One region of the Bacillus sp. PK3-037 genome, then DNA from elsewhere that is predicted to be linked to it. Evidence: a T-box and tRNA genes for the amino acid it is inferred to sense, from the RefSeq annotation. Region 1 holds a T-box; the other holds one or more tRNA genes.

The links. The T-box of region 1 lies ahead of leuS (leucine--tRNA ligase). A T-box ahead of a tRNA ligase gene usually reads a tRNA of that ligase, here a tRNA-Leu.
Region 2: it has a tRNA-Leu gene. The T-box ahead of leuS (leucine--tRNA ligase) is inferred to sense a tRNA for this amino acid. The anticodon was not compared.

The regions. Positions count from the first base shown of each region.
Region 1 covers NZ_CP096408.1:1,169,701-1,185,720, reverse strand. Annotated here, with positions in the region: gene bioW (6-carboxyhexanoate--CoA ligase) at 1-36, opposite strand, end outside; gene M1D69_RS06125 (dienelactone hydrolase family protein) at 306-1,205, opposite strand; gene M1D69_RS06120 (LacI family DNA-binding transcriptional regulator) at 1,452-2,510, shown strand; gene M1D69_RS06115 (ABC transporter substrate-binding protein) at 2,521-3,798, shown strand; gene M1D69_RS06110 (carbohydrate ABC transporter permease) at 3,791-4,702, shown strand; gene M1D69_RS06105 (carbohydrate ABC transporter permease) at 4,699-5,529, shown strand; gene melA (alpha-galactosidase MelA) at 5,551-6,849, shown strand; gene M1D69_RS06095 (rhodanese-like domain-containing protein) at 6,873-7,184, opposite strand; gene leuS (leucine--tRNA ligase) at 7,301-9,715, opposite strand; T-box leader at 9,826-10,040, opposite strand; gene M1D69_RS06085 (DUF4257 domain-containing protein) at 10,144-10,479, opposite strand; gene M1D69_RS06080 (blue-light photoreceptor) at 10,882-11,667, shown strand; gene M1D69_RS06075 (MDR family MFS transporter) at 11,698-12,891, opposite strand; gene M1D69_RS06070 (LMBR1 domain-containing protein) at 13,080-13,826, shown strand; gene M1D69_RS06065 (FtsX-like permease family protein) at 13,863-15,803, opposite strand; gene bceA (bacitracin ABC transporter ATP-binding protein BceA) at 15,793-16,020, opposite strand, start outside.
Region 2 covers NZ_CP096408.1:3,184,432-3,200,451, forward strand. Annotated here, with positions in the region: gene M1D69_RS16400 (hypothetical protein) at 1-10, opposite strand, end outside; gene M1D69_RS16405 (hypothetical protein) at 1-1,379, opposite strand, end outside; gene M1D69_RS16410 (hypothetical protein) at 1,355-2,668, opposite strand; tRNA gene M1D69_RS16415 (tRNA-Leu) at 2,980-3,061, opposite strand; tRNA gene M1D69_RS16420 (tRNA-Leu) at 3,315-3,403, opposite strand; tRNA gene M1D69_RS16425 (tRNA-Cys) at 3,411-3,481, opposite strand; tRNA gene M1D69_RS16430 (tRNA-Gly) at 3,487-3,561, opposite strand; tRNA gene M1D69_RS16435 (tRNA-Gln) at 3,611-3,682, opposite strand; tRNA gene M1D69_RS16440 (tRNA-His) at 3,692-3,767, opposite strand; tRNA gene M1D69_RS16445 (tRNA-Trp) at 3,792-3,865, opposite strand; tRNA gene M1D69_RS16450 (tRNA-Tyr) at 3,871-3,955, opposite strand; tRNA gene M1D69_RS16455 (tRNA-Thr) at 3,977-4,049, opposite strand; tRNA gene M1D69_RS16460 (tRNA-Phe) at 4,055-4,130, opposite strand; tRNA gene M1D69_RS16465 (tRNA-Asp) at 4,143-4,219, opposite strand; tRNA gene M1D69_RS16470 (tRNA-Met) at 4,274-4,350, opposite strand; tRNA gene M1D69_RS16475 (tRNA-Val) at 4,358-4,433, opposite strand; tRNA gene M1D69_RS16480 (tRNA-Glu) at 4,443-4,514, opposite strand; tRNA gene M1D69_RS16485 (tRNA-Ser) at 4,549-4,640, opposite strand; tRNA gene M1D69_RS16490 (tRNA-Asn) at 4,646-4,720, opposite strand; rRNA gene rrf (5S ribosomal RNA) at 4,730-4,845, opposite strand; rRNA gene M1D69_RS16500 (23S ribosomal RNA) at 4,951-7,878, opposite strand; rRNA gene M1D69_RS16505 (16S ribosomal RNA) at 8,048-9,597, opposite strand; gene M1D69_RS16510 (nucleotidyltransferase-like protein) at 9,893-10,777, opposite strand; gene M1D69_RS16515 (YgzB family protein) at 10,984-11,337, shown strand; gene perR (peroxide-responsive transcriptional repressor PerR) at 11,368-11,805, opposite strand; gene bcp (thioredoxin-dependent thiol peroxidase) at 11,941-12,414, opposite strand; gene M1D69_RS16530 (glutamate-1-semialdehyde 2,1-aminomutase) at 12,566-13,855, shown strand; gene M1D69_RS16535 (aromatic acid exporter family protein) at 14,075-15,136, shown strand; gene M1D69_RS16540 (ABC transporter ATP-binding protein) at 15,210-16,020, opposite strand, start outside.

The sequences.
Region 1 (16,020 bases):
TCTCATTCTAACACTGTAAAATGTTTCTTCTTGCATACCTTCTCGCCCTTTCAGCTTTGATTACAGAAGAAAGCAGACTATTTGTTAACCATTTTAAAATTAAGGTTAACAAATAGAATACTATTATGTATATACAATTCTGTCAATATCAGAACACCATTTCCTCATAAACAAAATCTATTTATCATGTATATTCCTGATAACTGTATTGATCCGCTAGAAAAAGAAGAGACGGGCAGATGCTCGCCTCCTTACCGGTTTAGAACCATTTCAGAAAAACACGTAAAGCTTGCCCTTTTTCACTGTCACAGCCACTTTTTCAAAAACCGCAGAGCTTCATGCCTCATCCTAGCTGTCTCAAAATGCCCTGAAGCGGAGCGCACCATACGGTAACAATCAGAAGCCCCTTTTTCAGCGTACAAAGCTGTTAATTCTTTTTCGATTTTGTTCACTCCCTCAGCGGGTGTCAGCCGATCATGTATGCCGGCAAGACTAAGGTGCGGGCGCGGTGCGATCAGGCTTTGGATATCTGATGCAGAAAAGTGCTTGGCAAGCGACGGAACATAATAATAAAAGCCATGCCGGTCAAGGTTCTGTGTTTCAATCAGTACATGATGGTCAACCTGACTGCATAAATCCACACATGCCTTAATCCGTTCATCAAGCGCCGCTGTCCACCAAGCCATCAAGCCCCCCATAGACATGCCGATCGTTCCGATTCTGTCAGGCTGAATATCAGGGCGGTTCTGCACATAATCAATGGCTCTTATACTGTCGTACATCATCATGCCCCACATCACTCTGCCCGTCAGAAGCATCTCTTTAAAAATCTCGCTTTCTGATTTTCCCCGTCTGTCTCCAAACCCCCAATGATCGATTGCCAATACGCCATATCCGAGAGAAGTCAGCTCCCGAGCAAAAGAAGGCGTTTTCAAATAATCCGCTCCCTCAAGCAGTTCACTTTTTCCCCGTTCATACTGCCCGCCATGCGAATGCTGAAATAATATAACCGGGCACCGTCCTTTTGCTGCTTTCGGCTTCACAAAATATGCAGGCACCTTTTCAAGCCCATTTAAATCAAGCAGCAGCGTTTCAATCATATATCCCTCTTTTTCCTCAATACGCAGCGTTTCCGCCCCCGTATGCTTCCGATCAGGCAAATCACCAAGCAATCGAAACAGCAGCTCTCTTTTTTCGTTACTCATCCCATCACCCTTCCTTCTTCGCTTATCTTCAATGTACGAGACGAATTTGTTATTCCCTTTATTTTTCACACAGCATACAGAAACAAAAATCGTAGTTTACTAAACTTTTACTAAATATAACGAAATATTCTGAAATTCATTATTGTAACCGCTTACTTTCATATGGTAGTATCAATTTATCAAAAATGTATGAGTAAAATATTTCTTTTGTTTTAGTAAATCTGATTCAAATGAAAGGGAGTAACCATGGTTCGTATAAAAGATATCGCCTTAAAAGCGAACGTTTCAAATGCTACTGTTTCGAGAATTTTAAATGAAGATCATTCGCTTTCTGTGGCTGGTGAAACGAGACAAAGAGTGATCAGTATCGCTGAAGAGCTAGGCTATCAAACTGTCGCTAAACGCCGAAAAGCCCGCGGACAAAAACAGCGCGCCCAGCCGCTTATCGGGGTGCTGAGCTGCTTATCTCCCGATGAAGAACGGCAGGATCCTTATTTTTCTTCTATTCGCAAAGGAATTGAAAAAGAATGCTTTGAACAGGAAATTTTTATTACAAACTCCATCCATCTCGGTTCCTTCCAAGAGCATATTTTTCGGGAACTAGACGGTATTATTGTTATCGGCCGTGTCCATGACGAAGCCGTTCAACATATCAGCGGCCGATTGGAGCATGCTGTATTTATCAATCATTCTCCCGATCCGCAGATATACGACTCGATTGGGATTGATTTTGAAGCCGCCGCACGCCAGGCAATTGATCACCTTTTCGATTTAGGTTACCAGCGATTAGGCTATATCGGCGGGCAGGAGAAGGAGCATACACTGAGGGACGGCCAAAGCATTCGCAGAACAATTGAAGACAAACGCCAGACTGCCTTTTTGCAGTCCGCCCATCCTCAGCCTGAACACGTCCTGGTCGGCGATTACAGCATGCGCGAGGGCTATCGCCTGATGAAAAAAGCCATCACTCAAGGCAAGCTGCCGGAAGCCTTTTTTATCGCAAGTGATTCTATGGCCATCGGCGCATTGAAAGCACTTCAGGAAGCCGATCTGCATGTGCCGCGAGATACAGCCATTGTCAGCTTTAACGGCATTGAAGAGGCCGAGTTTGCCAGCACACCTTTAACCACCGTGAAAGTGCATACAGAGGAAATGGGCCGCACAGGCGTAAAACAGCTTCTCGACCGCTTTAACGGCCGAACAATTCCTCATCAAGTCACCCTGCCGACAACACTGATCATCAGGCAAAGCTGCGGATACACAGCTAAGGAGGTGACGCAAGACAAACGTTCATCAAGATCATAAGGAGGAAAAGATGAAACACATATTTGTTTTATTTCTCTCTCTTATTCTGCTGATTCTGCCGGGCTGCTCATCTGAAGAAAGCGCTGCAGATACGGGCAAAAAGACGTTAACCATTTATTCTACGATGTCAACGGACAGTGAAAGAAACACATTCAGAAAACTAGCCGCTGCGTTCGAAAAGGAAAGCGGCATTCACGTCAGCATTCATTTCCCAGGCAATGACTATGAAAATATGATGCGTGTCAGAATGGCCGCCAATGATCTGCCTGATCTCTTTGATACTCATGGCTGGGGGAAAATCAGGTACGGGGAGTATACAGCCGATCTCCGGGATATGGACTGGACTCAGAATCTTGATCCAAATTTAAACAGCATCCTTAAAAACAAAAGCGGAAAGGTATACGCATATCCGATCAACCAGGCAAAGGACGGCCTGGCGTACAACCGCAATATGTTAGACCGTTTCGGCATTGATCCGCCGGAAACGATGGATGATTTTATAAGAGCACTGAGAACGATTAAAGAAAAAAGCAATGGAGAAATCGTTCCTTTCTGGTTCGCCGGATATGATAAAAGCTCTTTCGCCCAATATTATGACCAATTCGCAACACCTCTTCTCATCACAGACCCTGCCCATAATGAAAAGAAACAGCTCATTGACGGTACCTTCAATTGGAGCAAATTTACTTATCTTTCAGATACCCTCAAACAAATGCAGAAAGAAAAGCTCATCAATATCGATGCCGTAACAGCAAAAAAATCACAGCTCATTGAGTTAATGGCTCAAAACAAAATTGCTTTTACCATGCAAGGCGGCACCCTCGGCCAAGACGTCGCCCAAATTAACCCGAATGTAAAGGTTGGGATTATTCCGACACCAGCTATTCACTCCGGTGATGACCCGATATGGATTGGAGGCGAACGCTATACCCTGGCAGCATGGAAAGACTCCCCTCATTTAAAGGAAGCAAAGCAATTTATCGCCTTTATGGCTCGTCCCGCCCATGCGAAAGAAATGGCTGAAGCCACATCGCTTCCTTCAGGGCTGACCAATGTAAAAGCCGATATTTTCTATGCCAAAGACTATCAGCATTATCAGAATATGAAAGTCGAGCCCTATTTCGACCGATTGTACCTGCCGAACGGGATGTGGGATGTGATGGGAACGGTCGGCCAGGAGCTTGCGGCAGACATTTTGACACCCAACGAGATTTCTAAAAAGCTGGGAAGAGAATATAAACGACTCCGGGAGCAATCTGGAACACAGGGAGCTGAAAACAATGAGTGAGATCGCAAGAGATGTTCATGTAAAACAGGTCAAGCCGAAAAAACAATCCTCACTTTGGTGGATGTATATTCCGGCTCTGCTCTCCGTTTTGATCTTCATGATTTATCCGTTTGTAAAAGGCGCTTTTATCACTTTCACAAACTGGAACGGATTTTCTCAAGTTTATCAGTGGGTCGGTTTCGCTCAGTATGAAAGGCTGTTTGCTGATCCCGACACATGGCATATCTTAAAAAACACGCTGCTATACGGACTCGGCAGCACCTTTTTTCAAAACGTCATTGGGCTTCTGTACGCCCTGCTGCTAAATCAAAGCATAAAAATGAAAGCGATAACAAGAACCGTTGTGTATTTGCCGGTGATGATCAGTCCGCTCATTATGGGCTACATTTGGTACTTTTTCTTTTCTTATGACGGAGGCGCGCTTAATGACCTGCTTGGCGTTTTCGGCATCACCCCGATCAACGCGCTCGCCAGTCCGTCTTCGAACCCATGGATCATCGTCATGATTAACACGTACCAATATGTCGGCATCGCCATGATTGTCTATTTGGCAGGCCTGCAAAGCATTCCGAAAGATTACTATGAAGCAGCTGAAATGGATGGCGCGACACGGGGCCAGCAGTTTTTCGGCATCACCCTGCCGCTGTTAATGCCCTCGATCACGATCAATATGGTCATTAACATTATTGGGGGCTTAAAGCTGTTTGACGTAATAATTGCGCTCACTGCAGGCGGACCCGGAAACGCGTCACAATCGATGTCAACGTTTATGTATGACCTGTATTTTAAACGGCAGGATGCCGGCTATGCTGCGACACAAGGCATATTTATGGCATTTGTCATTTTGATCATCAGCTTTTGCGCGCTTGCGTACTTTAAAAGAAAGGAGACGGAAATGTCATGAGAGCCGCCCGCTCAAACAAACTGCGTTTTATTACACTTCTCGCTGCCATTGTAGCCTGTGCGCATTTCATTCCTTTTTACATTCTGCTGACCACTTCATTGAAAGCAAAAGGAGATTACAGTTCCAAATGGCTGTTTCCGGCTGATATTTCCTTTCAAAATTTTTCTGAGGCATGGGAGCGCGCTTCACTTGGCAACTCGTTTATCAACACAATCATCATCACAGGCGTTTCGGCATTGTTGTTAATCATATTCGGCTCACTGGCCGCCTACCCTCTTGCCCGGCGGGAAACCAAGCTGAATAAAGCCGTTTTCGCGCTGCTGATTTCAATTATGATCATCCCTCCGTTAACGTCCATGGTGCCTTTGTACAGAATGGTCGTGGACGCCGGCATGGTCAATACACACGCAGTCGCCATTTTGATCAATACAGCGGCGTATATGCCATTAACCGTGTTTTTGTATTCCGGCTTTATCCGTTCAACCATTCCAAAAGAGCTTGAAGAAGCGGCAAGAATGGATGGAGCGGGAATGCTGAAAATCTTTTTTACGATCGTATTTCCTTTGCTGAAGCCGATCACTGCCACCATCTGTATTATTTCCTGTGTCTTTATATGGAATGACTATCAATTTGCGATTTTCTTTTTACAGGATCAGAAGGTGCAGACACTTACTGTCGCAATGGCCGGATTTTTCGGAGAAAATGCCAACAATCTGCATTTGGTCGCCGCGGCTGCCATCATGGCAATGCTGCCGATGGTCATTCTGTTCCTGGCGCTGCAAAAATACTTTATTGCCGGGCTGTCATCAGGCGCGGTAAAAGGATAATGAATTCAAGGAGGAACCGACATGAAAAAAATCACATTTATCGGTGCAGGGAGCACAATTTTCGCAAAAAATGTTTTAGGAGACTGCTTGTTAACGGAGGCGTTAAATGGATTTGAATTTGCGCTTTACGACATTGACCCAAAACGTTTGCAGGAATCTCAGCTTATGCTCGAAAATTTGAGAGACCGCTATAATCCGAGCGTGGTTATCAACAGCTATGACGACAGAAAACTGGCTTTGCAGCAAGCGGGCTATGTGATTAATGCCATTCAGGTTGGAGGCTATAAACCAAGCACAGTCATCGATTTTGAGATTCCTAAACGATACGGATTGCGTCAGACGATTGCCGACACGGTGGGCATCGGCGGGATATTCAGATCACTCAGGACAATCCCCGTGTTATTTGATATCGCAAGAGATATTGAGGAAATGTGTCCCGACGCCTGGTTTTTAAACTATACAAACCCAATGGCCTCCCTGACTGGCGCTATGCTTCGCTATACGGATGTGAAAACGATCGGGCTGTGCCACAGCGTCCAAGTGTGCACAAGAGATTTATTGAGATCTCTCGGTATGGAGCATGACGGGATTGAAGAACGCATCGCAGGCATCAATCATATGGCATGGCTGTTGGAAGTGAAAAAGGACGGCGCTGATTTATATCCCGAAATCAAAAAGAGAGCGAGAGAAAAGCAAAAAACAAAGCATCATGACATGGTGCGATTTGAATTGATGGATAAGTTCGGTTATTACGTCACGGAATCTTCTGAGCACAACGCAGAATACCATCCTTATTTTATTAAGCGGAATTATCCTGAATTGATCAACGAGCTGCAGATCCCGCTGGACGAATATCCAAGAAGATGCGTGAAACAGATAGAAGATTGGGAGAAAATGAGGGATGACATTGTTAACAATAAAAACCTCGCCCATAAACGCTCAAAGGAATATGGCTCAAGAATAATAGAAGCAATGGAAACGAATCAGCCGTTCACCTTCGGAGGAAACGTCTTAAATACAGGACTCATCACAAACCTTCCTTCCAAAGCGGTAGTCGAAGTGACATGCGTCGCCGACAGAAAAAAAATAACCCCGTGCTTTGCCGGAGAACTGCCTGAGCAGCTCGCAGCATTAAACAGAACGAATATCAACACACAGCTGATGACCATTGAAGCTGCTGTTACACGAAAAAAAGAAGCTGTTTACCAGGCAGCCATGCTTGACCCGCATACAAGCGCGGAGCTGTCCATCAATGACATTATTTCTATGTGTGATGATTTATTTGAAGCGCACGGCGATTGGCTTCCAGCATACAAATAAAAAAACTAGGGGTGATCTCTCCCCTAGTTTTTCGGTTTCGTTTCGCCATCCCAGGCCATCATGCCGCCTTCTACGTTGACTGTTTTAAAACCTTGCTCATCCAAATACCTGCAGACATTCATGCTGCGCATCCCTGATCGGCAGATAAAAGTGTACTCTTTGTCTTTATCGAGGGTGTCCATTTTTTCAGGAATATCCCCCATGCGAATATGAACCGCTTGCGGGATCATGCCTTCCGCAACCTCTTCATCTTCTCTGACATCAATCAAATACAATTCTTCATCCGCCTCGATTTTTTCTTTCAAAGCGGCTGTGCTGATTTCTTTTATTTCCAAAGAAAACACTCCTATTCACCAATAATCATGTTCAGTATATCAAAGTCAGCCGGACGATTGCTATTCAGAGACTGATGAAAAAAATCCCCTTTTTGACAAAGGGGATTTTTCCAGGATTAGTTTGCCACAATATTGACAAGCTTGCCAGGCACCGCGATGATTTTACGAATGGTTTTGCCTTCAAGCTGCTCTTTGACCTTTTCATCTGCTTGAGCAAGCTGTTCCAGCTGTTCCTTCGTCGCATCTGCAGGAACCTGTAGTTTCGCTTTCACTTTTCCGTTCAGCTGAACAACGATTTCAACTTCGTCGTCAACAAGTTTTGCTTCATCATATACAGGCCAAGCCTCATATGCAATCGTACCGCTATGGCCCAATTTCTCCCACAGCTCTTCCGCGAGGTGAGGCGCGATAGGAGAAAGAAGCTTCACAAAGCCTTCCATATATTCCTTCGGCAGCTCTGACGCTTTATAGGCTTCGTTGATAAAGACCATCAGCTGAGAAATACCTGTGTTAAAACGCAGGCCCTCATAGTGGTCTGTCACTTTCATGACTGTTTCATGATAGACGCGCTCCAATGTTTCACCGGCGCCTTCAACGATTTTGCCATTAAGCTCACCGCTGTCTTCAACAAACAAGCGCCATACGCGGTCAAGGAAGCGGCGCGCGCCGTCTAAGCCTGATTCAGACCAGGCAATTGAAGCATCAAGCGGTCCCATGAACATTTCGTACAATCTCAGCGTATCAGCGCCGTGAGATGCAACGATTTCATCAGGGTTGACAACGTTCCCTTTTGACTTACTCATTTTCTCGTTGTTTTCACCGAGAATCATTCCTTGGTTATACAGCTTTTGGAACGGTTCTTTCGTCGGCACGACACCGATATCATAAAGGAACTTGTGCCAGAAACGGGCATACAGAAGGTGAAGCACAGCATGCTCCGCGCCGCCGATATACATATCAACCGGAAGCCATTTTTCCATTTTCTCAGGTGATGCCAGCTGATCCGGATTGTGCGGATCAATGTAGCGCAAGAAATACCAGCAGCTTCCCGCCCATTGCGGCATTGTATTCGTTTCTCTTCTTCCTTTTTTCCCTGTTTCAGGGTCTGTGACTTCAACCCACTCTTTAATGTTCGCAAGCGGTGATTCGCCGGTGCCGCTCGGTTTGATTTCGTTTGTTTTCGGCAGAATCAGCGGCAGTTCTTCCTCCGGCACAGCTGTTGACGTTCCGTCCTCCCAATGAATGATCGGAATCGGCTCGCCCCAGTAACGCTGGCGGCTGAAGAGCCAGTCGCGCAGACGGTAAGTGACTTTCTTTTCGCCGTTTTTCGTTTCTTCCAGCCAAGCGATCATTTTTTCAATCGCTTCCTGTTTATTAAGTCCGTTCAGGAAGTCAGAGTTTACGTGCTCTCCGTCGCCTGTATACGCTTCTTCCTCAACATTTCCGCCTTTCACGACTTCCTTGACTGGAAGGCCGAATGTGTTGGCGAATTCAAAATCACGCTCATCATGACCGGGAACAGCCATGACTGCACCTGTTCCGTATGAAGCAAGAACATAATCCGCGATCCAGATCGGCAGTTTTTCATCGTTTACAGGATTGATCGCATAAGCTCCCGTGAATACGCCTGTCTTTGTTTTCGCGAGATCCGTACGCTCAAGATCACTTTTTGATTGAATTTCTTTGATATATGCTTCAACAGCTTCTTTTTGCTCAGCCGTTGTGATGTTTTCCACCAATGCATGCTCCGGAGCAAGTACAGTGTATGTAGCGCCAAACAATGTATCAGGTCTTGTTGTAAACACCGTAAATGATTCATCATGTCCGTCTATGCCAAAATGAACGTGCGCACCTTCAGAACGGCCGATCCAGTTGCGCTGCATGTCTTTAATGCTCTCCGGCCAATCAAGCTCTTCCAAGTCATCAAGAAGCCTGTCCGCATAAGCTGTGATTTTCAGCATCCACTGCTTCATCGGGCGTCTTTCGACCGGATGGCCGCCGCGTTCACTCTTTCCGTCGATGACTTCTTCGTTGGCAAGAACCGTACCGAGTGCAGGGCACCAGTTTACCGGCACCTCATCAACATAAGCAAGGCCCTTTTCATAAAGCTTTAAGAAAATCCATTGTGTCCATTTATAGTATTCAGGATCTGTCGTGTTGATTTCACGATCCCAATCATATGAAAAACCGAGCGCCTGAATTTGGCGGCGGAAATTATCAATATTCTGCTTCGTAAACACTGCCGGGTCATTCCCGGTGTCGAGAGCGTATTGCTCAGCCGGCAGACCGAAAGCGTCCCAGCCCATCGGATGAAGAACGTCATACCCCTGCATGCGCTTCATGCGGGAGAGGATATCCGTCGCTGTATAGCCTTCAGGGTGTCCGACGTGCAGACCCGCTCCAGACGGATAAGGAAACATGTCGAGCGCGTAAAATTTTTGTTTCTCATTATGATCAAGAGTGGCAAATGTTTTGTTTTCCAGCCAATAATTTTGCCATTTCTTTTCTATCTCTTTGTGCTGAAAACTCAAAGTAAAAACCTCCTTCTGATTGAATACGGCGTTTTATGGTTCAAGTATTGACGGGAAAGGGATAATTATATTCAGAATATTCCCAAACTAAAAAAAACTCCCTCATCCCTAAAAGGGACGAGAGACTTTCGTTTTCCCGCGGTACCACCCTCGTTAGCGCGGCAGACGCCGCACTCACTTGATACTTTTAACGCAGTTATGCGTCAGCGGCTTTTCACCGCTGCAACTCTGAGGTGAGTTCGGAAACAAACTTGATTGACTTTCACCAGCCGTCAACTCTCTGAAACAATATCTGCTTCTTACTGCTCCTCTTCATTGTTCTTATCGCAACCGTAATCTTAACTGTATTTTATAGAATTCTGTTCATAAGTGCAAGCAGGTTTGTATACAATGGGAATGTACCCTGAACGGGCGAAGATTGAGGACAATTATTCTGGTGGAGTTTTGGTTTGACGTTTCGACTCGGCCGGTTCGCCGCCGCTGTTCATTTCTCTTACAAAATCAAAGCTTCTGAGAACAGCTTCACCGCCGTAGCCTGAGATAATGGATAAGATGACAAGTTGAATTCCTGAATCGGGGTCAGCGGATAATACAAGTAAAATGGAAGCTGTCATGCCGATAAACCAATCTTCCAAAAATCCAAGGTAGATAAACCGCTTCGTCATTCTGGGCTTCTCCAGCCTGCCTCTCTTTTTCACATGACCGAGAATCCCCATGATTCCTCCAATTACACAAGCAATAAGTACCTGATGCAGCATCTTCATCATCACCTTCCTAAAGCCCTTATTTCGTAAAGCGACTTCAGGCCATCCAGCCCCCTTAAACGATTCCGATGATTTTCGATATCTACATACTGGCAAATCTGAAAAAAGCTTGTTTCTTCCATTATATGTGAACACATGATCGGTAAGCTTGATGCATTGGATTCATTTTTCACCCAGTGACATTGACCTAGTCACCTATTTAGCATGTAGAAACCTTTCCGTTCATATGTTCAAACTCTGTTCTTATTTTTAGTGTATACGAGGACAAGCCCTAATGACAAACAACAAACTGCGCTTGCTTGAATCAGAACATGTGTTGTGCTACGGTTACTGTAGAATTCATTAAAAAAAGGGGAATATCAGGCTTTCGCATAGCAAGCTGGCGGCCTAAGGGGGAATTATATGGCTAGTTTTCAATCATTCGGAATAAAAGGACAGCTGGACATCATCAAAAAAGCGCTTGATCACGCGCGAGTCGGTGTAGTGATTACAGATCCTTCACTTGAAGATAATCCGATTGTCTACGTAAACCAAGGCTTTGTTCAAATGACCGGCTATGAGGCCGAGGAAATTTTAGGAAAGAACTGCCGCTTCTTACAGGGGAAAGATACAGACGCTGGTGAAGTGGACAACATCAGAGCCGGTTTACAAAATAAAGAACCGGTTACAGTTCAGATTCAAAACTACACAAAAGACGGAACGATGTTCTGGAATGAGTTAAATATTGATCCGCTGGAAATAGAAGACAAAACCTATTTTGTCGGAATTCAAAAAGACATCACCAAGCAAAAAGAGTATGAAAAGCTTCTCGAGGATTCCCTCACAGAAATTACTGCACTTTCAACTCCTATTGTGCCGATTCGCAACGGCATTTCGGCTCTTCCGCTAGTCGGCAACCTGACAGAGGAGCGATTTAATTCCATCGTCAGCACATTGACGAATATCTTATCAACATCCAAAGATGATTATTTGATCATTGATTTATCAGGATTGGCCCAAGTAAATGAACAAACCGCCGACCAGATTTTCAAGCTGAGCCATTTGCTGAAATTGACCGGAACCGAATTAATCATTACCGGCATTAAGCCCGAATTGGCCATGAAGATGAATAAACTGGATGCCAATTTTTCATCGCTGAAAACATATTCTAATGTAAAGGATGCCGTGAACGTGCTTCCGATTATGTAAAAAGATCCCGCTCATCCGGCGGGATCTTTCTTATGAAGAAACTGAAGCTTGCTTATTCGCTTTATCAGCTGATTTTAACCGTTTGTCGTATAAAATCGTCGTCGCTATGCTGATCATAAGCAAAATCAAAAGTGATAAAACAAGAGCGTGAATGCCGGAATGATCGACGAGCACTCCTCCGAACAAAGGCCCTATCATTCTGCCACCTGTCGCAGCGCTGTTCACAAACCCTTGATAAAACCCTTCTTTCCCTTTAGGTGCAAGCTGGTTGGCAATCGTCGGCACGGCAGGCCAAACAAGCATTTCCCCGATGGTCAAGATCACCATGGCAGCCAGAAACATTGGAAATTGCTTCGCAGTCAGCAGCATGCTGTAAGACACAATAAAAATGACAAAACCAATGATCATTTGCGCTTTCAGCGACTCAGCCCATTTTTTCACAAAAAAGCTGACAAGCGGCTGTCCAACCACAATTAAAATTCCGTTAATTGTCCACAGCACACTATATAACGAAAGTGACATTCCGATGCTTTGCGTGTACGATGCAATGGTGGTAGACCATTGAGAATATGCCAGCCATCCGAGCACATACCCGCTGCTCAATATGACCAGAGCCGTAAATTTCGCTTTGCTGCTTACAGCGTCATAATCAAGCACAGACGTTTGAGACACATCCTTCGTCTGAATGTTTCGAAATCCGAAATATACGATAAAGAAAAAGACCACATACAGCGCGGCATTCGCCAAAAATACATATGAAAACGAGAAAGACGCCACCACGCCGCCAAGCGCAGAACCGACGGCGACACCCGCGTTTTGCGCGACATAAATCGCATTAAATGCCCTTCTTCCCCCTTCAGGCCACACTGATCCAGCCATTGCGTAACTGGCCGGAAAAACAACACCCGAACCAAACCCGACAATCGTAAGGAGCACAATATAAAACGGCCAATCATGAAAAAAGACGAGACCCACCAGACTTGCTAACGTAATCGCGATTCCGAGCATGATGGATTTGAACCCGCCGATTTTATCAAACAAAAACCCGCCGCATAAATTCCCTGCCACACTGGCGCCGGAATTCAGCATAAGGACAATCCCCGCGACCGTTAACGACTTTCCTAAATGATTATGAATATAGATCGTGTTAAGCGGCCATAAAAAGGATGCCCCTGTCACATTAATAAACATCCCTATCACTAAAATTTTCAATGCGCGCGGCATACTGATCCCCCTTTCTTATCTATAAAAGCTCATGAAAAAACGGAAACCTCAACAGGCTCCGTACGAATCCAGTTATCATAGCACATTCATTCTATCTGTCTATCTCATATTTTTCAACAGATGAGTGTGAAAAAATCTAACAAATATTGCTCAAAAATTGTAAAATAAATAGAAAAGGGGTAAATTTCATGGAAATGGCATTCGCGTTCCTCGGTTTTTTTCTATTTCTCTTTTCGCTTGGCTATGGAGTGTACCATCTCGTCAGATATGTGCTGAAAAAAGAAAAACGATTCTCTAAAAAACTCTTTTGGCCGCTTTTTATCGGAGGTCTCATTCTGCTCTTCACCGGAGCAGCTTTGTCAGAACCTGACGCTGCCGCAGCAAATGCCGATAAAAAATATTCAGCACTAAACACTGAATATAAAAGTCTTAAACAAGAGCATGAAGCACTTGAGAAAGAGTATGAAGCCATCAGCTCTGAAGCAAAGAAACTGAAAGACGACACAAAAGATCAAGACAAGCTCAAGCAGCTGGAGAAAGAAAATAGTGAACTAAAAAAGACTCAGAAATCATTAAAAGCAGAAAATAAAGAACTTCAAGAAAAACAAAAACAGCTCAAAGATGATACCAAAACAGCAAAGGCTGAAAATGAAACCCTTCAACAAGATAAAACAAAACTTGAAAAGCAATTAAAAGAGGCACAAAACCGAACAGCCAGCACAAAAGAAAGCAGCGAACATTCTTCAACCAGCACAAATAAAAGCAACGAAACCAGCTCAGCTGATACAGCAGAAGGCTGTCTTATCAAAGGCAGCAAAAACGGCATTTATCATACGCCGGGCAGTACATACTATGACCGGACGACAGACCCTGCTGAAATGTTTTGTTCAGTTAAAGAGGCTGAGGCAGCCGGGTATCGGGCGCCGAAACGATAAACAAAAAGCTCCAGTTTCTCTGGAGCTTTTACTGATTTACAATGCCGACTTAATCACCTTTTTATAGTAAAGAACCGACAGAATACCGAAAATAGAATAGAGTGCAGTATATAACACCATCACCATAATCATCGGCGACCATACCTCTGATCCGAATAAGAACCAGCCGGATTGAACGGCAAAGTAACTGTGAAAGAGGCCGATCACCAATGGAATGCCGAAGTTATACATTTGTTTGATGCGTATCCCCTTCAGCAGGTCGCCCTGTGTAAAACCGAGTTTTCTTAGGATGGTATAATTCGGTTTTTCTTCTTCACTTTCACCCATTTGTTTAAAGTAAAGGATACATCCCGAGGTGATGAGAAATGTTAATCCTAAGAAACCAACGATGAACATGACCATACCAAAAAGAGATTTTTGCGCAATACTTGTATCCAGCCTTGATAAATGCAGATCTTTCTTGTTCACCTTTTGAAAAAGCTCATTTGCTTTTTCAAGCTGATCCCCATGTTTCATATTAATGCCGATAAATTCAGATTGCGCCAGCTGAATGCGAGGGTCTTTATCTTTATTCAGCTGTTTAAACAGGTTGTCATCCACTATGACCGCGGGCATTCCCCCGCTTGTAAACGTGTAGGATACAAGAAACTCTTCTCTTAATCCTTTATAGTGTAATGATTGTGTCTCATTCTTGCTTTTGACTTTAATGCTGCCGGAGTCTTTTAAAACCATTATTTTTTGCAGCAAGTCGGTGTATCCTGAGAAAACCGCCTCCCCAGCCGCCACATCGACTCCTTTTACATCTTTATCGCTAACAACAGCGAGCTGTGTGTTACCGGGATCGCCCTGCATCTCTTTCTGGGTTCCATCCATGATATTTGTGAGATCAAAAGACGATTGCAGGACAGGCATTTCTTTTTTGACGTACGAGATGTCATTTTCACTCAAACTGCTTTCAAACTGTTTGGCATCTTTCTCATTCATGAATGAAAAATCCGCCGCTACATTTTGTTCAGCAGTCTTTTCTGCCGAGTAATACGAAATATAAGCAAGGGATAACAGCCCGATGGCGAGCGCTGAAACGGTTGTGATAATTGTCAGCAGCAAAGCGTTCGATTTCATCCTGAACATAATCGATGACAGTGACAGAACCTCTGAGATATTCAAGTACCCGCCCTTGCTTTTCCGAATGATGTTCGAGATAAACGTAACCGATCCTTTATAAAAGAGAAACGTCCCGATAATGACGGACCCTAAGATAAAACTCATTGCGAAAAACAGTTCATTTATGGTCTTGAATTTTCCGCTAAACAGTTCGGAAGAGACGTAGTATCCCGTTAAAATCAACACGATGCCCAGCGCCCCGATCAGCATCTGGAAAAAAGAGATTCTCTTCACTTTATCCTCAGTGGAAGACGTTACTTTAAACAAAGATAAAATGCTTTGTTTTTTGATAAACGTATAATTCATGATCATAATCAAAAGGTAAATGCCGCAGAACACAATGATTGTTTGAACCAAGGCTTGCTCAGATAAGTGCAGTTTCGCATCAGCTTTGACATCGACGATTTTGAACAAGATCATGAGCACAAGCTTTGAGATTGAAAATCCGGCAAAAACCCCGATGGCTAACGAGCCGAAATACAGCATGATATTTTCCGCACTTAAGATACGAAAGATTTTGTGCTTTGTCATTCCGATTAATTGAAACAGCCCGATCTCTTTACTCCGCCTTTTAATAAAAATGGTATTGGCGTACAAAATAAAGATTGATACAACAGCCACAAGCAAAATTGAAGCGGTTTTAATTGCCGCGGCGCCTTTTATGGAAGCTTTTACTTCATTAATGGCCGGGTCATATTGGAGTGTGACAAATGCGAAATAAAGCGCCACACTAAAGATTAAAGCAAACACATAGAGATAATAATTCCTGATATTCTTTTTCAGATTTCGCAGAATAAGCTGATTAATGTTCATGCTGCACCCCGCCTAACACGCCTTGTGTTTTCATGATATCCTGGAAAAACGTCTGCCTGTCTTGGCCCCCTTTATTCAGCTGCGTATACATCAGGCCATCCTTAATAAAAATGACTCTGCCGCAGTAGCTCGCTGCAACGGGATCATGGGTAACCATAATAATTGTGGCGCTTCGTTTTTGATTGAGCTGGCTCAGCTTGTTTAATAGATCAGAGGC
Region 2 (16,020 bases), 2.0 Mb from region 1:
CCTTGTTCATCCTCACTCCACCTCCAGTCACGCTGATCTTTGTTATCAGACAGTTTCTTTTTCGCATGTTCATCAATGTCAGCTTTTTTATTAGCCACTAGTGCTGAAACACCAATTAATCCGTTGAGTACGTCACTCCATTTGGATGATCCAGACCGAATAATTAGTTCGTCAAGGCCCGCTTCTTCTACTTCCTCCAGATATGCTTCAATCCGCTCTGTGTGTATCATTTGTTTCGTCATTTGCCATTTCGAATCACCCATTATTTCATCCAACTGATCTTCCATTATTTCTTCTGTGCCTGGAAATTCTTCTTCCACTGTTTCCTCTATCTCTTCTGTAATAGGTTCATAGTTTTCGATATAGTTAATTCCCTCATCAATGGCCCTCGGTGATAGCGGGCTGGCAAATTTCACTGGCGCCCATAGACCATCTATTTTTTCGTCCTCGTATTGTCCTTGTTCCATGAAGCTTAGTATTTGATGTGCATTCGGTATTTCAGAACCAAGGGGCGGATCAAACGATTTTACAATGAACGTGCGAAACTCTTCTGGCCGGATTATATGGTTAAAATCCGTTTCTTGTAGGTGGGCGAACTTTAGAATTTTATTAATTGTTCCAAGGCTAATTTTGGTCCCATCACTAATCGCAGCCGTACCTCGTTGTTTTATATCGGAAAACACAAGCTCTTGATCTATTGTTTCAAATTTCTCCATTCGTTCTGCCATCTTACCTTCTAGCTCTGTCATCAGATGATGAATCACTTCTACTTGTGTTAATGCATTTCGATCTGCTAAATACTCAAGCTCCCTCTCATGGAGAAGCAATACAGCTTCTTCCACGTTTTTAATCATACTAGCAAGCTTATTCCCACCAGAAATTCCTTTATCATCATATGCTTCACTTAGTTCTGCATCTCTTTTTGCTTGAAAGAGAGACCTCGCCACATCATCATTAAGATAATACGCAAGAGAATCATTAGCTAAACGAATCAGTACATCCATCATTCGTTTTCCTACATCACGCATTTTAATTCGTTTTGCTGTTTTTGCTACCCAATTGAATTTTCCCAAAACGAACACAAGATGTTTCATGTAACCTTGCGTAATTGCTTCATCATAGCCATATACATTGCGATAGCGATAAAATAATGTTTCCTCGCTTTCAATTGGTTCTGCGATACCGAGTGCTTCTTGATTAATAATATTTAACACTCGGAGGAAACGAAGTACGTGGATTGGTGACTGAAAATACTCCTTATCACTTAATTCCGTTAATACACCCGAAAGTTGTGCAATATCACGCATCGATTGTAGTAGCTCAGGTTTATCATCTGTAACATCAAAGATCGAAATTAATGATTGATCCACTTTTTCCACAGCTCTACTCCTCCAATTTCTTGTTCCTGCTCTTCTTTCCTCATTTGTATGGATTGTTGATATTTGTTTGCAAAAGTTTCCCATTCAGTCACCACGGTTAATGGTGGTACTATCCACTTTGTTAGGACATGTTCATCTTGTGTTAACTTATATAATTGCTCGGCAATCAGATAACCTGCTTCATCAACGTCGGTCCAAATAATAACTTGACTGACACACGTTACTACTTGCGAAATTAGTAGTCTATGTGCAGACCTAACTTGTCCATCCACCCCTAGTACAAAGCTTTTCGTACCTCTTAAAAATTCTTCCTCGTAGGCCATACGTGTTAACACACCTCTATTTTCAACCAGCCACAACACGTCTGCTTTCGTATTAAACGTCTCCGAAAAAACAGCTAGATCTGTCGTTGCATGGACAGTACCATAACGATAATCCACGTAGTCCCCTTGCATTGGCCCAGTAAAAAACAATGGTGTAATTGTCCCCATACTTGCCAGACCTAACAATTGAATTGGGCGATGAAGGAGGTTTTCTGTTTCTTCAATAAATTCCTTTTTATAAGCATCAAACTGCTTTGATCCACCTATTATCCGATAGTAGGTAGCACCTATTTGCTTCCAATCAAAATGTTTTTCCGTACATGCCAGTTGGTATAAAGCAATCAAAAAATGTAGGAATAATACTTGTTTCCTTAAACGCCAAGAAGGATGAATACTCTTAATTAATTTTGCCTCTCCAGCTAAAACCCTATCTGTCTCACTTGCAATTTCATCTAAGTGCTTTGCTAATAGGGAAACAACATCTGCGCGCTGGTCTTGTTCAAAACTTGGCACATCGCTACGCTTGGCAACTTCCCACTGCTTATTCCAATCAAGTATCCAGTTTCTACTCTCCTTTTCTGCTTCTGCTTCTGCCTTTAAGCTCAGTTGATAAAGTATAAAGCCCATTCGATATCGTTCTGTTTTTACTGTTCTCTCATCTTTTTCTAAACGAATTTCACGAATTAACCACCCAAAACGAATCCATTCATAGGTTTCAGCAGAAAGATCAACCTGCTTTTTCGTATTCGGACTTTTAAAACTGTTGGTTAGTTTTGTTGGAATTTTATCTATTCCCTGTAAGTCCGTATTAATCCCAACCATTAGCCTTGCAACAGTCCTTCTTGTTCTCGCCGTTCGCTTAATTACCGGTATATGAATAATGCCGTTCTCTTCCGATGCATCACTAACATGTAAACTCTCATTTTTTAATACAATATAGTATTGCAAATAATCTTGTAACTCCACAGAAACCAAGGTACAAACCTCCTCTATTATTCCTTTATTTTACCATGGGCCTAGGTGGTAGTACGATGGGATAGGAAGAGAGTATTAGGAATTCACTTAATGGTAAGTCGTAACCTATCTTTATTTGAACGAATATCCTTCATCTCATCCATTTCTTCACTTCCATTATTTTATCCATCGATGCAAACACATTTATGTAAATTAAAATTTTCAATACTGATTCTTTTATACTTATAATAGATCTTTTAACTATAACAAAAAAAGACAGGGAATTACTCCCTGTCTTTTTCGATAATAGTATTTAGATTATATACCGGTGGTCGGGGTCGAACCGACACTCCAGAAGGAACACGATTTTGAGTCGTGCGCGTCTGCCAATTCCGCCACACCGGCAAGTTTTACGTCGTATCTAACCGACGAATATAAATATATCATGGATATGATAAAGTGTCAATGTATTTTAAAAAGTTTTTTGGAAATATAATAATAAGAGGGGTTAAAGCGACTTTTCATGAAATACAGCCCAATGCTTACATTGACACTTTCATACAATAAAAAATGATCTACTTATGTAGATCATTGATATGATTAGCTTCATTATATTTTCAAGCACAAACACCAATTTAACTTATCAATTAAGTAAAATTGGTGCCGAGGGCCGGACTTGAACCGGCACGGTAGTCACCTACCGCAGGATTTTAAGTCCTGTGTGTCTGCCAATTCCACCACCCCGGCAAAAGAAAGGCGACACCCGGATTCGAACCGGGGATAAAGGTTTTGCAGACCTCTGCCTTACCACTTGGCTATGCCGCCGTAATTGGAGCGGAAGACGGGATTCGAACCCGCGACCCCCACCTTGGCAAGGTGGTGTTCTACCACTGAACTACTTCCGCATCTTAAGGGACTTAATACATTATATTCAATTGATATAAAAAAGTGAGACTGGGCTAGCTGGATTCGAACCAACGCATGACGGAGTCAAAGTCCGTTGCCTTACCGCTTGGCTATAGCCCAATGATAATATGGGGCGATTGATGGGAATCGAACCCACGAGTGCCAGAGCCACAATCTGGTGCGTTAACCACTTCGCCACAACCGCCATAATCTCAAGATGTCATAAATTTGGCAGGGGCAGTAGGAATCGAACCCACACCGGAGGTTTTGGAGACCTCTGTTCTACCGTTAAACTATGCCCCTATAAATGGTGGAGGGGGGCAGATTCGAACTGCCGAACCCTGAGGGAGCGGATTTACAGTCCGCCGCGTTTAGCCACTTCGCTACCCCTCCACATTAAGTTTTGAAAAACAGTGCCGGCAAGAGGACTTGAACCCCCAACCTACTGATTACAAGTCAGTTGCTCTACCAATTGAGCTACACCGGCATAGGTGGTGGCTCGGGACGGAATCGAACCGCCGACACACGGATTTTCAGTCCGTTGCTCTACCAACTGAGCTACCGAGCCTTATTATTTAAATGGCGGTCCGGACGGGACTCGAACCCGCGACCTCCTGCGTGACAGGCAGGCATTCTAACCAACTGAACTACCGGACCATTTTAATTTGGTTGCACCCTTCGGGTGCTCCTATTTAAAAGGATATATTTTTTTGGTTGCGGGGGCAGGATTTGAACCTGCGACCTTCGGGTTATGAGCCCGACGAGCTACCGAACTGCTCCACCCCGCGATGATAATGGTGGAGGATGACGGGCTCGAACCGCCGACCCTCTGCTTGTAAGGCAGATGCTCTCCCAGCTGAGCTAATCCTCCATCATATAATGACCCGTACGGGATTCGAACCCGTGTTACCGCCGTGAAAGGGCGGTGTCTTAACCGCTTGACCAACGGGCCCAGACTTTCAATTGTGATTATGTATAAATATCAGTGGCGGAGAGCAAGGGATTCGAACCCTTGAGACGGAGTTGACCGCCTACACGATTTCCAATCGTGCTCCTTCGACCACTCGGACAGCTCTCCAATAATGGCTCCGCAGGTAGGATTCGAACCTACGACCGATCGGTTAACAGCCGATAGCTCTACCACTGAGCTACTGCGGAATGAAGTCTGCCTGGCGATGTCCTACTCTCACAGGGGGAAACCCCCGACTACCATCGGCGCTGAAGAGCTTAACTTCCGTGTTCGGCATGGGAACGGGTGTGACCTCTTCGCCATCATCACCAGACAATTTCAGTGACATTTAACATTATACTATGTATATCTTGAAAAGTCAAGAGTTTTTTGAGATATTCTCTCAAAACTAGATAACAGGTGTGACATCATTAGACATTAGGTTAAGTCCTCGATCGATTAGTATCTGTCAGCTCCATGTGTCGCCACACTTCCACCTCAGACCTATCAACCTGATCATCTTTCAGGGATCTTACTTCCTTACGGAATGGGAAATCTCATCTTGAGGGGGGCTTCATGCTTAGATGCTTTCAGCACTTATCCCGTCCGCACATAGCTACCCAGCGATGCCCTTGGCAGAACAACTGGTACACCAGCGGTGCGTCCATCCCGGTCCTCTCGTACTAAGGACAGCTCCTCTCAAATTTCCTGCGCCCGCGACGGATAGGGACCGAACTGTCTCACGACGTTCTGAACCCAGCTCGCGTACCGCTTTAATGGGCGAACAGCCCAACCCTTGGGACCGACTACAGCCCCAGGATGCGATGAGCCGACATCGAGGTGCCAAACCTCCCCGTCGATGTGGACTCTTGGGGGAGATAAGCCTGTTATCCCCGGGGTAGCTTTTATCCGTTGAGCGATGGCCCTTCCATGCGGAACCACCGGATCACTAAGCCCGACTTTCGTCCCTGCTCGACTTGTAGGTCTCGCAGTCAAGCTCCCTTGTGCCTTTACACTCTGCGAATGATTTCCAACCATTCTGAGGGAACCTTTGGGCGCCTCCGTTACCTTTTAGGAGGCGACCGCCCCAGTCAAACTGCCCACCTGACACTGTCTCCCCGCCCGATAAGGGCGGCGGGTTAGAAGGTCAATACAGCCAGGGTAGTATCCCACCGATGCCTCCACCGAAGCTGGCGCTCCGGTTTCCAAGGCTCCTACCTATCCTGTACAAGCTGTACCAACATTCAATATCAGGCTGCAGTAAAGCTCCACGGGGTCTTTCCGTCCTGTCGCGGGTAACCTGCATCTTCACAGGTACTATAATTTCACCGAGTCTCTCGTTGAGACAGTGCCCAGATCGTTGCGCCTTTCGTGCGGGTCGGAACTTACCCGACAAGGAATTTCGCTACCTTAGGACCGTTATAGTTACGGCCGCCGTTTACTGGGGCTTCAATTCGCACCTTCGCTTACGCTAAGCGCTCCTCTTAACCTTCCAGCACCGGGCAGGCGTCAGCCCCTATACTTCGCCTTACGGCTTCGCAGAGACCTGTGTTTTTGCTAAACAGTCGCCTGGGCCTATTCACTGCGGCTCTCTCGGGCTTGCACCCTAACAGAGCACCCCTTCTCCCGAAGTTACGGGGTCATTTTGCCGAGTTCCTTAACGAGAGTTCTCTCGATCACCTTAGGATTCTCTCCTCGCCTACCTGTGTCGGTTTGCGGTACGGGCACCTCTCACCTCGCTAGAGGCTTTTCTTGGCAGTGTGGAATCAGGAACTTCGCTACTATATTTCGCTCGCCATCACAGCTCAGCCTTATGGGAAACGGATTTGCCTATTTCCCAGCCTAACTGCTTGGACGCGGATATCCAATACCGCGCTTACCCTATCCTCCTGCGTCCCCCCATTGCTCAAATGGTGAGGAGGTGGTACAGGAATATCAACCTGTTGTCCATCGCCTACGCCTTTCGGCCTCGGCTTAGGTCCCGACTAACCCTGAGCGGACGAGCCTTCCTCAGGAAACCTTAGGCATTCGGTGGAGGGGATTCTCACCCCTCTTTCGCTACTCATACCGGCATTCTCACTTCTAAGCGCTCCACCAGTCCTTCCGGTCTGGCTTCACAGCCCTTAGAACGCTCTCCTACCACTGTTCGAAGAACAGTCCGCAGCTTCGGTGATACGTTTAGCCCCGGTACATTTTCGGCGCAGAGTCACTCGACCAGTGAGCTATTACGCACTCTTTAAATGGTGGCTGCTTCTAAGCCAACATCCTGGTTGTCTAAGCAACTCCACATCCTTTTCCACTTAACGTATACTTTGGGACCTTAGCTGGCGGTCTGGGCTGTTTCCCTTTCGACTACGGATCTTATCACTCGCAGTCTGACTCCCAAGGATAAGTCATTGGCATTCGGAGTTTGACTGAATTCGGTAACCCGGTAGGGGCCCCTAGTCCAATCAGTGCTCTACCTCCAAGACTCTTACCTTGAGGCTAGCCCTAAAGCTATTTCGGAGAGAACCAGCTATCTCCAGGTTCGATTGGCATTTCACCCCTACCCACACCTCATCCCCGCACTTTTCAACGTGCGTGGGTTCGGGCCTCCATTCAGTGTTACCTGAACTTCACCCTGGACATGGGTAGATCACCTGGTTTCGGGTCTACGACCACGTACTCATGCGCCCTATTCAGACTCGCTTTCGCTGCGGCTCCGCATCTTCTGCTTAACCTTGCACGGGATCGTAACTCGCCGGTTCATTCTACAAAAGGCACGCCATCACCCGTTAACGGGCTCTGACTACTTGTAGGCACACGGTTTCAGGATCTCTTTCACTCCCCTTCCGGGGTGCTTTTCACCTTTCCCTCACGGTACTGGTTCACTATCGGTCACTAGGGAGTATTTAGCCTTGGGAGATGGTCCTCCCGGATTCCGACGGAATTTCACGTGTTCCGCCGTACTCAGGATCCACTCTGGAGAGAACGAAGTTTTGACTACAGGGCTGTTACCTCCTATGGCGGGCCTTTCCAGACCTCTTCATCTACCTCGTTCCTTTGTAACTCCGTATAGAGTGTCCTACAACCCCAAGAGGCAAGCCTCTTGGTTTGGGCTAATCCCGTTTCGCTCGCCGCTACTCAGGGAATCGCATTTGCTTTCTCTTCCTCCGGGTACTTAGATGTTTCAGTTCCCCGGGTCTGCCTTCTCATATCCTATGAATTCAGATATGGATACCACTCCATTACGAGTGGTGGGTTTCCCCATTCGGAAATCTCCGGATCAAAGCTTGCTTACAGCTCCCCGAAGCATATCGGTGTTCGTCCCGTCCTTCATCGGCTCCTAGTGCCAAGGCATCCACCGTGCGCCCTTTCTAACTTAACCGTTAAAAAGAATCACTATGTGATATCTTGTGTTACTAATTGAATGTGATGTCTACTGTTATCTAGTTTTCAAAGAACACGTTTCGAAGGAATGATCCTTCAAAACTAAACAAGACAGGGAACGTTCTGTTTATAAGACCCAAGGTCTTATATTCCGTAAATATCCTTAGAAAGGAGGTGATCCAGCCGCACCTTCCGATACGGCTACCTTGTTACGACTTCACCCCAATCATCTGTCCCACCTTCGGCGGCTGGCTCCATAAAGGTTACCTCACCGACTTCGGGTGTTACAAACTCTCGTGGTGTGACGGGCGGTGTGTACAAGGCCCGGGAACGTATTCACCGCGGCATGCTGATCCGCGATTACTAGCGATTCCAGCTTCACGCAGTCGAGTTGCAGACTGCGATCCGAACTGAGAACAGATTTGTGGGATTGGCTTAACCTCGCGGTTTCGCTGCCCTTTGTTCTGTCCATTGTAGCACGTGTGTAGCCCAGGTCATAAGGGGCATGATGATTTGACGTCATCCCCACCTTCCTCCGGTTTGTCACCGGCAGTCACCTTAGAGTGCCCAACTGAATGCTGGCAACTAAGATCAAGGGTTGCGCTCGTTGCGGGACTTAACCCAACATCTCACGACACGAGCTGACGACAACCATGCACCACCTGTCACTCTGCCCCCGAAGGGGACGTCCTATCTCTAGGATTGTCAGAGGATGTCAAGACCTGGTAAGGTTCTTCGCGTTGCTTCGAATTAAACCACATGCTCCACCGCTTGTGCGGGCCCCCGTCAATTCCTTTGAGTTTCAGTCTTGCGACCGTACTCCCCAGGCGGAGTGCTTAATGCGTTAGCTGCAGCACTAAGGGGCGGAAACCCCCTAACACTTAGCACTCATCGTTTACAGCGTGGACTACCAGGGTATCTAATCCTGTTCGCTCCCCACGCTTTCGCTCCTCAGCGTCAGTTACAGACCAGAGAGTCGCCTTCGCCACTGGTGTTCCTCCACATCTCTACGCATTTCACCGCTACACGTGGAATTCCACTCTCCTCTTCTGCACTCAAGTTCCCCAGTTTCCAATGACCCTCCCCGGTTGAGCCGGGGGCTTTCACATCAGACTTAAGGAACCGCCTGCGAGCCCTTTACGCCCAATAATTCCGGACAACGCTTGCCACCTACGTATTACCGCGGCTGCTGGCACGTAGTTAGCCGTGGCTTTCTGGTTAGGTACCGTCAAGGCACCGCCCTATTCGAACGGTACTTGTTCTTCCCTAACAACAGAGCTTTACGATCCGAAAACCTTCATCACTCACGCGGCGTTGCTCCGTCAGACTTTCGTCCATTGCGGAAGATTCCCTACTGCTGCCTCCCGTAGGAGTCTGGGCCGTGTCTCAGTCCCAGTGTGGCCGATCACCCTCTCAGGTCGGCTACGCATCGTTGCCTTGGTGAGCCGTTACCTCACCAACTAGCTAATGCGCCGCGGGTCCATCTGTAAGTGGTAGCCGAAGCCATCTTTTATGTTTGAACCATGCGGTTCAAACAAGCATCCGGTATTAGCCCCGGTTTCCCGGAGTTATCCCAGTCTTACAGGCAGGTTACCCACGTGTTACTCACCCGTCCGCCGCTAACATCAGGGAGCAAGCTCCCATCTGTCCGCTCGACTTGCATGTATTAGGCACGCCGCCAGCGTTCGTCCTGAGCCAGGATCAAACTCTCCGATAAATGGATCGCAGATTAAGTTCACCACATCCTGTGGCAACATCTGCGTGATCTGCATCGTGCAGACCTCAGTTTGACTGACTACGCACATCGCTGTGCGATTTATAATAAAACTTGAATTAACAGGTACGTTTTGTCTTGTTTAGTTTTCAAAGATCATCCGCCACTTCTTTAAGAAACGACTTTATTAATATAACATTTCAATTTTACTTTGTCAAATGTTTTTTATTTTATTTCTCCGCCGCTGTGAGCTTATTTTTTTAGAAGCGCATCAGCGACGTTTAATAATATACCATGCTCAAGAATCAGAGTCAACATCTTTTTTAAAAGAATATCCTCTATGAAAGACATCCTGTCCTTTGGTTTCAATCCGGCACACACTGATAAGACCTTTTTCTGTAAGGTAATCAAGCATGACGCCAAGGTCTTGAGTGAAATGTTTTAAGCCATGATGCTGAAGAAGCTCGCTAAATTGCCATGTGTCCTTTTCTTTCATCACTTCGAAAAGATGTGCTGAACCAATCTCAGCTTTAGAATGAATCAGAAAATCATTTGCTAAGAATAATAATTCAAGCCTTTTTTCCAAGCTTTCGTGGCTTTCAATCAGCTCGGAATATAATTTGTACACTTGAGGCTCCATCTGACGCACTTGACTCCACACAGTGGTTTCCGGATGGAATCCTCTGTCGATTACTTCAATACGTGCTAGATGATGCAACGCATGAACTACCGCATTGTAGGCATCTAAAAATTGATTGGCTTCAAAGAAAGCTTTTCCTTCAACGTATCTTCTAATTAACTTGCCGTATTCAAGGCCGATCTTCAGCTTGCGTTCTGCAAACGGAAAAGTATTAAGCCTGTCGATAAGCTCAGCAATATACTCATTGCGGTCAAACATGACTCTTCCGTTTACAATCCAATCTATGATTCTTCTATTTGTGCCGAGCAAAATCCATTCTTGAACCTGAGCATCAGTTATCACATGCAAAGAGGCTGTTTTGTGATCAAATTCATAATGCTTTATAAAAACAGGCTTATCAGACTGCTTTACAATGACAAGCAAAGCGGCATCAAAGTTATCTGTTATGGAAGACGTTTTGTTTCTTCTCTCAATCATAATAACAGCCAATGTATTGGGATGACTTGCTCTTTCTTGGTAAATTGGACGGAGAAGATTTTCCATCACTATTCCTCCAATGCAATTGTTCAATTTTTTTATTCTCTATTTGATTCAATTCTATGGTTAAATCGAAATTCCTTTTTTCTAAACACATTGAACTATTATAAACAATTTCAAAGCAAGTCTCCATATTTAAATTCCATTTCAAACGAAAACATGAAGAAAATACCATCAGGTTTGTGCTATATTTAATTTAGAGGGGGATGGACATGGCGAAATACTCCAGCAAAATTAATAAAATCAGAACGTTTGCGTTAAGTTTGGTTTTCGTTGGGTTTATCATTATGTACATCGGGATCTTTTTTAAGGAATCCGTTTTGCTTTCGAGTTTGTTTATGATACTTGGGCTTTTATCTATCGGGCTCAGCACGGTTGTTTATTTTTGGATCGGCATGCTCTCGACCAAAGCGGTTCGGGTCATTTGTCCGGGCTGTGAAAAAGAGACAAAGGTTTTAGGCAGAGTAGATATGTGTATGCATTGCAGAGAGCCGCTGACTTTAGATCAAAGCTTAGAAGGAAAAGAATTTGATGAGTCTTATAATAAGAAGAAAATGTCGAAATAAATAAGCTGACCGTTTCGCGGTCAGCTTATTTTAATGGTTTTCTTTTTTTGAACACTCTTGGCAGACGCCGTAAATTTCTAAACGGTGGTGGCTTACTTTAAAGCCGGTCACATGTGCAGCAAGCTGTTCCACTTCATCAAGGCCGGGATAGTGGAAGTCCACAATTTTACCGCAGCTTTCACAAATGGCGTGATAGTGATCGGATGTAACAAAATCAAATCTGCTGGAAGCATCACCGTATGTGAGCTCTTTTACCAGGCCGGATTCCCGGAACACACGCAAGTTGTTATATACCGTCGCTACGCTCATGTTAGGAAATTTCCCTTCCAGAGCTTTATATATATCGTCCGCTGTTGGATGAGCCATAGAGTTAACGAGATATTCCAGAATCGCATGACGTTGAGGAGTAATGCGAACTCCGGTTTCCTTCAACGTTTCTAAGGCTTCTTTTAGTTCATGTGCAGCCATCCGTCATGCACCTCTCTTCTAAAAAAGATTCTTACATTATAATGTTTATAATTAGTGTAACTCTTTTTACGATAATTTGTCAATTGATATTAGGGTAAAAGTTGCAGCATATACTATTGAGGCTGATTGACGATTTTACTTTCCCGACATATCTTTCAGCGTCCGGAGCGCTTCGGCTACATGGTCTTTCACTTTTACCTTTCTCCATTCTTTAATGAGCCGGCCTTCTTTGTCAATTAAAAAAGTGGAGCGTTCAATCCCCATATATTCTTTTCCGAAGTTTTTCTTCAGTTTCCATACATCAAACGCCTCCGCCAGCTTGTGTTCGTCATCGACAAGCAGCAAAAACGGCAGATTATGCTTCTCTTTAAATTTCCCGTGTTTTTCCTCGCTGTCCGGGCTGACGCCGATAACCACAGCATCCAGCTCAGCGAAGTTTTCGTGGCTGTCACGAAAATCGCACGCTTCAGTTGTGCATCCCGGTGTCATGTCTTTTGGATAAAAGTAAAGGACGATATACTTCCCTTCATAATCCGATAATTTTACGATCTCCCCATGATCGCCTTTCAACTCAATATCAGGCGCTTTTTGTCCGATTTCAATAGTCATTTCTTTACCTCCGGATGTTTTTGTATTAAGCGTATCCAATTCTTGTCCAGATTACAACTATGACCCTGTATCTTGAGCCTGAATCCGTTGTTCTTGTCTGGAAGCATGCTACAATAGAGGGGACGCAAGGAGATATAGGAGGTTATTATTTTTGTATACAAAATCAGTTGAACTTCACCGTGAAGCATTAGAGCATATTGTCGGCGGTGTAAACAGCCCTTCAAGATCATATAAAGCAGTTGGCGGGGGTTCTCCTGTTGCAATGGAGAAAGCAAATGGCGCTTATTTTTGGGACGTCGACGGAAACAAATACATTGATTATTTGGCGGCTTACGGGCCGATCATCACCGGACATGCCCACCCGCATATTACAGAGGCGATTAAAAAAGCCGCGGAAAACGGTGTATTATATGGAACACCGACAAAACATGAGGTTACTTTTGCAAAGATGCTGAAGGAAGCCATCCCTGCTATGGATAAAGTAAGATTCGTCAATTCAGGGACAGAAGCTGTGATGACGACCATCCGTGTGGCTCGTGCTTACACAGGCCGCACCAAAATTATTAAATTCGCAGGATGTTATCACGGCCATTCAGATCTTGTGCTCGTAGCGGCCGGCTCCGGTCCGTCTACTCTGGGCACACCTGACTCAGCCGGTGTACCGAAAAGCATTGCAAACGAGGTCATTACAGTTCCATTTAATGATATTGACAGCTACAAAGCGGCCTTAGAGAAATGGGGCAGTGAAATCGCAGCGGTTCTCGTTGAACCGATTGTCGGCAACTTCGGTATCGTTGAGCCAAAAGAAGGTTTCTTAGAACAAGTAAACGAACTGACACACAATGCGGGCGCCCTCGTTATTTATGATGAAGTCATTACTGCTTTCCGCTTTATGTATGGCGGTGCTCAGGATCTTTTACAGGTGAAACCGGATTTAACTGCTCTCGGAAAAATTATTGGCGGCGGACTTCCAATTGGAGCCTATGGCGGCAAACAAGAAATTATGGAGCAAGTCGCACCGCTCGGCCCTGCATATCAGGCAGGAACAATGGCCGGAAACCCCGCTTCTATTTTATCCGGCATTGCTTGCCTGGAAGTGCTGAAAGAGGAAGGCGTGTATGAAAAGCTTGACCATCTTGGCGCTATGCTTGAGGAAGGCATTTTGGCACACGCAGAAACCCACGGCATCACAATAACAGTCAATCGGTTAAAGGGTGCGCTGACGGTTTACTTCTCTGATGAGAAAGTAGAAAATTACGATCAGGCAGAACGCAGTGACGGTGAAACATTCGCTACGTTTTTCAAGCTGATGCTTGAGCGCGGCATTAATCTCGCACCTTCTAAATATGAAGCGTGGTTTATTACAACAGCGCATACAGAGCAGGATATTAAAGATACGCTTGCTGCTGTTGAGGATGCTTTTAAACATCTTAAAAAGTAATATTTCACATCCCCGGACAGGAGCTTAAAGCTCCTGTTTTTTTGTACTTTTAAAAAGCGTGTAAGATTTTGGTCATTTTCTTGAAAAATAGCTTGAATAATTGTATTGATCCCTGTATATTACTTAATTGTTTAGCAAATAAACTCACAGGGAATTTTAAGGATTAGCCATTTGCTAGGTCAAACAATTCACTATAGAAAGGAATGCACGCACAAACCAATGAAACTTGGTGCCCGCATTTTCAAAACAGGGATCGCGATTACGCTGGCTCTTTATTTAGCTTCGTGGATCGGACTTCCCGCACCGATTTTTGCTGGGATTGCAGCGATATTTGCGATCCAGCCGTCAATTTACCGCTCTTTTCTTATTATTATTGATCAGGTTCAGGCAAATATTATCGGAGCTGTTATCGCCACAGTGTTCGGTCTTATTTTCGGACCCAGTCCGATTATGATCGGATTGACAGCAGTTATTGTTATTACCATAATGCTGAAGCTTAAAATTGAACATACGATTTCGATTGCTCTTGTTACAGTTATTGCGATTTTAGAATCTGCCGGTGACGACTTCTTAATGTTTGCGCTGATCAGAACAAGCACAGTCATTTTAGGGGTACTTTCTTCCTTTATCGTCAACCTGGTGTTCCTGCCGCCTAAGTACGAGACAAAGCTGATTCATAACACAGTCGAAAACACTGAAGAAATTATGAAATGGATCAGGCTGATTATGCGCCAGTCAACAGAGCATTCGATTTTGAAAGAGGATATTGAAAAATTGAAAGAAAAAATGATCAAGCTTGATCAGACATATCTTCTATATAAAGAAGAAAGAAGCTACTTTAAGAAAACGACTTACGTAAAATCAAGAAAACTTGTCCTGTTCAGACAGTCGATAATAACCGCAAACCGGGCGCTCGACACGCTGAAGAAGCTGCATCGCCTGGAAAACGAGATTTATCATATGCCTGAAGAGTTTCAGGAAACGCTGACTGAAGAGCTTGATTACCTGCTTTATTGGCACGAGCGGATTTTGATGAGGTTTGTCGGCAAAATTAAACCGCATGATGATACAGATGAAGAAGGCATCCAATACAAACAGCTGCTGACAAAGTCATTTCTTAGAAACCAGCGCAACTCTGATGATGAGCTTCTTGATTATAATATGCTTAATATTATGGCAAGCGCTGTGGAATATCGCGAGCAGCTCGAACATTTAGAAACACTTATTACAAGCTTTCAAACGTACCATCCGAAAGACTGCGAATTGGAAATAGAAGAGTAGCCCGGTTCACATCACCGGGTTTTTTTATACAAAAAAATCTTATATCCTTGATCAAAGGATATAAGATTGATGTTTAGCTCAAGTTTTGGATTGTGAATAAGTGCTTGTATTGACTGTCGTAATCCATCAGTTCATCATGGGTTCCGGTTTCGATGATTGTTCCGTTTTCCATGACGACAATTTTATCCGCATGTGTGATGGTTGATAATCGGTGGGCCACAACAAAAGTTGTTCTGTCCTTCGCCAGCTTGTCCATCGCTTCTTGAATGTAGTGCTCACTTTCAAGATCCAAAGCTGAAGTAGCTTCATCCAAGATCAGCAGCGGCGGATTTTTCAGAAATACACGCGCAATGGAAATCCGCTGTTTTTGTCCCCCTGAGAGCTTAACGCCTCTTTCTCCCACACGGGTCTCATACCCTTCCGGAAAACTCATAATAAAATCATGTGCATTGGCTGCTTTTGCGGCTTCCATAATGTCTTCAAGCGTGGCATCAGGTTTTCCGATCGCAATATTTTCTCTAATCGTTTCACTGAATAAAAAGGTATCCTGAAGCACCATGCCAACCTGATTGCGCAGGCTTCTTGCTTTATAATCCCGAATATCTGTCCCGTCAATCAATAGGCTGCCGCTTGATACATCATAAAACCTTGGAATCAGGCTGACGAGCGTGGATTTCCCTCCGCCGCTCATTCCAACGAGGGCTACGGTTTCTCCTCTGGTTACTTTTAAAGATACATCGTGAAGGATGTTTTCTTTTCCCTCTTCATATTGAAACGACACATTTCGAAATTCGACTTCTCCGCGGATATGGTCAGCTTTGATGGCATTTGGTTTGTCAGTCAGTTCATACGGCTCGTCAATAAATTCAAATACCCTGTCCATT